2 linked regions of the Actomonas aquatica genome follow. The protein of the gene in region 1 interacts with the protein of each later gene in a pairwise test. Links are inferred from orthologs where the notes say so. Each region holds a gene or a part of one and is shown on either strand. Other genes may lie near its edges.

What was found. Proteins that work in one complex are often made in the same cells at the same time.
Region 2: the proteins of rpe (region 1) and eno interact in binary tests that used the Escherichia coli proteins (3 or more experiments, as listed by UniProt). The link is inferred for Actomonas aquatica from one-to-one orthologs.

Annotation. Positions count from the first base shown.
Region 1 is NZ_CP139781.1:205,424-208,307, forward strand. It holds rpe (ribulose-phosphate 3-epimerase), read right to left. Parts: upstream 1,837-2,884; coding sequence 1,165-1,836; downstream 1-1,164. Other genes in the region: K1X11_RS00795 (PEP-CTERM sorting domain-containing protein), read left to right, coding at 1-284; K1X11_RS00800 (hypothetical protein), read right to left, coding at 281-736; K1X11_RS00805 (hypothetical protein), read right to left, coding at 784-1,161; lptE (LPS assembly lipoprotein LptE), read right to left, coding at 1,859-2,401; K1X11_RS00820 (tetratricopeptide repeat protein), read right to left, coding at 2,428-2,884. UniProt on the Escherichia coli protein: Catalyzes the reversible epimerization of D-ribulose 5-phosphate to D-xylulose 5-phosphate.
Region 2 is NZ_CP139781.1:1,171,361-1,174,180, reverse strand. It holds eno (phosphopyruvate hydratase), read right to left. Parts: upstream 2,158-2,820; coding sequence 844-2,157; downstream 1-843. Other genes in the region: K1X11_RS04495 (ankyrin repeat domain-containing protein), read right to left, coding at 2,327-2,820; K1X11_RS04505 (exosortase/archaeosortase family protein), read left to right, coding at 1-764. UniProt on the Escherichia coli protein: Catalyzes the reversible conversion of 2-phosphoglycerate (2-PG) into phosphoenolpyruvate (PEP). It is essential for the degradation of carbohydrates via glycolysis.

The sequences.
Region 1 (2,884 bases):
CCTACACGGAGTTCGATGCCGTAACCGGCATCATCGACACCGCGTTGGCGCAGAACCCGTCGGTGCAAGCCAACGCCAGTTTCATCGGCACGGTGTATTTGGTTTACGAATTCGAGGCGTCCAGCGCGTTTCTGGACGCCTACGGTGACATTGGAACAATCGAGCTGAATCCGTCGATGTCGGCCGTGCCCGAGCCCGGCACCTATGCGGCGATGGCCGGCGCAGCCGCGCTGGGTTTCGGCATCTGGCGCCGACGTCGGACGAAGACCCTGTGTAAGGGTTAGGGAGACGGGAGCGACTCTTGGGCAGCAGCTTTCTCCGCCCGACGAAGCCGGACCTCTTCGGCAATCTCTTCAAGCCGCAATAACTCGTCGGCCGACGGATCAAAGTCGGTAGCCTCTTGCGTTTGCTGAGGTATTCCCGCTGTCGACAGCATCTCAATCATAGGCACTCCCTCATACCAAGAGGCTGTCGGTTCGTAGTGTTGAATTACGGAAGCGGCTAGTTCGATGTCGGACCAAGGAGCGTCCCAGACGTCCAAAATCAGCCACATCCCTGATTCTTTGTGCACGATCTCCAACGAGGTTTTATCGTTCGCTTTTGCCGCTATCAGGCCGAGTTCCTGATTCTCTACGATCGTAATCTCGGTGAAGGACCAGAATCTCATGGCTTTCAACCCGAGCAGGATGATCTCGCGTTTCGTCCACGCGGGTCCGTTGAAGAGACGTTCTTTCAATCCAAATGGTTGTGCCCGGGCCGCGCGAACCCCGAGGTCGTGCCAGTTCAGAATCGGGTCATCGGGCGCGTTATAGAGGAGATTTCCGCCAGCATCTCTACGAATTGGGGGGCTCGGGTGGATTGGGGCGCTCCAAACAAAATTCGATATCCGCTGGCCGGCTCGCTCAGCACGAACGGCCCATCGCCGGCATGGGAGAGCTCACGAGGAAAATCCGACGGGACCGCTATAGAGGCATATCCGAGGTCCAGAATTCGCGTCTCGTAGGACGGCAATTCAGTCTCTTCCGAAATTGCCAGTGACGTGACATCGATTTCCGAGATGGCCGAGCGGATCCGATGGTCCCACCAAACCAAGGCTCCGGCAATTAACGCGAGTAGGAGCGCACCGGCGGCAAAGTCTTTCGCGCTGCGCTGTCGCTTCATATATTACCAGCTCGCCACGGTGGCGGCGAAGGCGGCGCGGTCCGCGGCTTTGAAGAAGGCGGTGCCGGCGACGAAGGTGTCGGCGCCCGCGGCGTGGCAGAGGGGGCCGGTTTTGAGGTCGACGCCGCCGTCGACTTGGAGGCGGAAGTTGAGTCCGCGTTCGCGGCGCCAGGTGTCGAGCTGCTCCAGCTTCGGCATCATGGCGGTGCGGAAGCTCTGGCCGCCGAAGCCGGGTTGCACCGTCATGACCAGCACGAGGTCAACTTGGTCCAGGAGGTGTTCGACTGCGCTGGCCGGGGTGTCGGGGTTGAGCACGATGCCGTTTTTGCAGCCGAGTTCGCGGATTTGGCGCAGGGTGGCGGCGTGGTCGTAGTCGGGCTCGATGTGGATGGTGATCTGGTCGGATCCGGCCTGGGCGAAGGCTTCGACGTAGCGGTGGGGCTCGTCGAGCATGAGGTGCGTGTCGAAGAAGGTGTCTTTGAGTGCGGGGCGGCGGCGGAGGGCGGCGACGACTTCGGGACCAAAGGTCAGGTTGGGCACGAAGTGGGCATCCATGATGTCGACGTGCAGCCAATGGAGGCCGTGGGCGGGCACGACTTCGGCGCTTTCGCCGAGGGCGGCGTGGTCGCCGGCAAGAAGAGAGGGGGCGAGGAGAGGAGCGTGCAGTGGCTTCACTGCTCCGAGTCGAAACGCTCGTTTACCAGACGTCGAGCACGGCGTGCGCGACCCAGTCGGCGAGTTGATCGGCGAGGTGGGGCAGGGCCTGATATTCGGCCGGATTTTGACCGTCATCGACGAAGATCTGGCGGGTCACGCGCACGGTGCGGTTCTTGAAAATGGGTTCGCCGGTGCGCTGGTTGACGAGGGTGCACTGGGCGCCGAGGGCGAGATCGAATTTGCGCGCGAGGGCGGTGTCGTTGGGCTGCACGGCGGTGAGGGTGCGTCCGTAGTCAAAGAGGTTGACGGAGAGCACGGCGTCGGCGGAGGCCGCATCGGGGGCGAGCGTGACACGGCCGTCGCGGAGCAGGGCGGTGCGGAGCTCGCGGGTGACGAGGGCGACGGCCTGCGGCAAGGCGGCTTCGTTGCTGACCGGCTCGACGTAGAGGGTCGAGAACGCGAGCGGCTCGGTGGCGCCGGTGCCGAGCGAGTAGTGGGCGCAGCCGGAGAGGCCGAGCAGGCTCAGGCAGGCAAGCAGCAGGAGGCTCGCGGCGGAGGGGAGCCGGTCACGAAGGCGAGCCATGGGAGCGGTGCGGGAGTCTCGGGCGATCAGAAGATGCCGAGGAACTTCTTACGCTTGGTCGGTTTGGTGGCGGGCTGCTCGCCTTGGGCGAGGGCCTCACGCTCGGCTTCGATCGAGTCGATGATGTCGAGCTGCGAGCGAGCGCGATCGGCGACCTCGGAACCCGGGAAGGCGGTGATGGCTTCGTTGTAGAAGACGCGGGCGCCTTTGTAGTTCTTGCGGTATTTGAAGTAGTAGTCGGCGAGGATCATTTTGCTCTCGGCGAACACGGACTTCATCTCGTCGAGACCTTCCTGGGCTTCGGCCAGGCCGTCATCTTCGGGGAAGAGGATCATGAAGTCCTCAAAATAGGTGATGGCTTCGCGGGTGGACTCCTGGTCGTAGGCGGGACCGTCGACGAGCGAGGAGTGGGTTTTGGCGAGCTCGAGGTAGGCGTCGGGGGCAAGGAGGCTCTGGCTGTAGTTGTTGATGAGCCGGTCCAAC
Region 2 (2,820 bases), 970 kb from region 1 along the record:
CGGTGGTTTGGTGGGACGCCAATCGCGTGGCCAAAGCGGCGGAAGCGGCGAAGGTGGACGTCGCGCCGAAGCGGAGGACTGAAGCGATTCCGCGGGTTTCGCGGGTGGCATTAGTGACCGCGACACTCGTGGTGGTGCTCGCCGAGGTGGGCACGCAATGGTGGTATGGCGGCGGCCGACAGGACGAGCCGACACGTCATTGGTATTTGGAGACCGTGCCCGGCTGGACCGGCTTGGAAATTGAGGATCGCGTGCTGGAAATGTTGCAGTGCAGCGAGGCGGAACAGCTCTCGTGGCGTGCCAGCGGAGGCGGTAGTGGCGGGGCGGTCGCGATGGTTTTGCGTTGGATAGATGACGCGCAGGATCGGGCGGGGGCGGCAGCCGGGCACGGTCCGGAGATCTGCATGCCGGCGATCGGTGGGCGGATGGTGCGCGAACTGCCGCCGGTCGTGGTGGATGTCGATGGCGCCCATTTGCCGTTTGCGGCCTACGTCTTCGAAACCCGCGGTCACACGCAGCACGTGTTTAACCTGCTTTGGGATGCGCGGCAGAATGAGCCTTTGGGGCGTTTGGGTTTAAGTGGAGCCAGAGGCATAGTTCACGCGCGACTGGATCGCGTGCTGCAGCGCGAGCGCGAAGCCCAGATCGATCGGGTGGTGGTGGCGCTGCAGGACGCCGCCAGTGATGCGGCGGCCGTGGCGTGGTTGCAGCGCGAAATGGCGAGGGTGCTCGAGCGCAGCCCGCTGGTGGCGGACGGGTCATGATCGCCGGGACCCAATAAAAAGCCGGCCCCGTGATGGGACCGGCTGAAAAAGCGAAGAACGAAGGGTTCTAATCCGAAGCTCAGAGCAGGCCGGCGTAGATCGCGGAAGCGCCGAGTTCCTCTTCGATGCGGAGGAGCTGGTTGTATTTCGCGACGCGGTCGGTGCGGGAAGCGGAGCCGGTCTTGATCTGGCCGGCGTTGAGGGCCACCGCGATGTCGGCGATGGTGGTGTCCTCGGTCTCACCGGAGCGGTGGGAGATGACGGCGGTATACTTGTTCTTGTGAGCGAGTTCGACGGCGTCGAGGGTCTCGGTGAGGGAGCCGATTTGGTTGACCTTCACGAGGATGGAGTTGGCCACGCCGAGGGAGATGCCCTTCTTGAGGAAGTCGACGTTGGTGACGAAGAGGTCGTCGCCGACGAGCTGGCACTTGTCGCCGATGGCGTCGGTGAGCTTCTTCCAGGTGTCCCAGTCGCCTTCGTCGCAACCGTCTTCGATGGAGTCGATCGGATACTTGGCGACGAGCTCTTTGTAGTAGGAGACGAACTCATCACCGGAGAACTCCTGACCGGAGGACTTCTTGAAGACGTATTTCTTCTTCTTCTTGTCGTAGAACTCGGAGGAGGCGACGTCGAGGGCGAGCATGATGTCCTTGCCCAGCTTGTAACCGGCCTTCTTCACGGCCTCGGCGATGGCATCGAGGGCGTCGGTGGTGGAGGCGAGGTTGGGGGCGAAACCACCTTCGTCACCGACGGCGGTCTGGAGGCCCTTGGCCTTGAGCACGGACTTGAGGGCGTGGAACACTTCGGCGCCGGCGCGGAGAGCGTCGGAGAAGGTGTTGAAGTTCACCGGACGGATCATGAACTCTTGGAAGTCGATCGGGGCATCGGAGTGCGCGCCGCCGTTCATGATGTTCATCATCGGCACCGGGAGAACCTTGGCGTTCGGGCCGCCGAGATACTTGTAGAGGGGCTGGCCGAGGGAGGCGGCGGCGGCGTGGGCGGTGGCGAGGGAGACGCCGAGGATGGCGTTGGCGCCGAGCTTCGACTTGGTCTTGGTGCCGTCGAGCTTGAGCATGGCGGTGTCGACGCCGACCTGATCGCAGGCATCGAAGCCGATGAGGGTCTCAGCGATGGAGCCCTTCACGTTGGCCACGGCGGTCTGCACGCCCTTGCCGAGGTAGCGCGCGGAGGCGGCCTTGGCCTTGGCGCCCTTGAGGCCCTTGACGGCGCCGTCGCGGAGCTCGAGAGCCTCGTTTTCACCGGTGGACGCACCGGAGGGAACAGCGGCGCGGCCCAGGGTGCCGTCGGCGAGTTTCACGTCGACCTCAACGGTCGGGTTGCCGCGGGAATCGATGATCTCACGGGCGTTGATGGCAGTGATGGTGGTATTCATGAGGTGAAAGGGTTTTCAGTTGAAACGCCGGACGCGGCGCGAACCAGCAGTGAAGCACAGGGGGCGGGCGAGGGAAGTCCAAAGAGGACGCCTGCGGATTGGACGCCAAGATATGCGAAGTGCCGTGGTGGCGGGGCGGTGCGCGGTGGGCCGCGCTAGCACGCGCGGTTTAATACTGCGGTCGAAGCAGGCCCCACTTTTCGAGGGTGCGGCGCAAACCGCTGGGCGGTTTGGGTTGCAGGGCGGCGGGCAGTTGTTTGTCGAAGCCGCGCACGATGGCGGTGCGCAGGACGGTCACGCCATTGTAGTTGCGCGACTGCAGGAGCTCGGGCGTGAAAAGATGTTCCGGGATCTGGTCGAGGTGGCCCTCGTAGGCCGCCGCGTGCAGGGGGGTGTCGCCGTGGTCGTTACGATGCAGCAACAGGTCCGGCGTGAAGTGCTCGGCGGGAATGTGGTCGAGCTGGCCGGTTTCGGCGGCGGCGTGGATGGCGGTGAAGCCGGCCTTGGAGGCGATGATGAGATTGTCGTGGATCAGGCAGGCGTCGGGGATCTGGCGCAGGTTGCCGGCGATGGCGGCGGCGTGCAGCACGGTGTCGCCGGAGTGGGTTTTGCGGAGCAGGGCTTCCTCGGTGAGCAGCTCGGCCGGGATCTGATCAAGGTGGC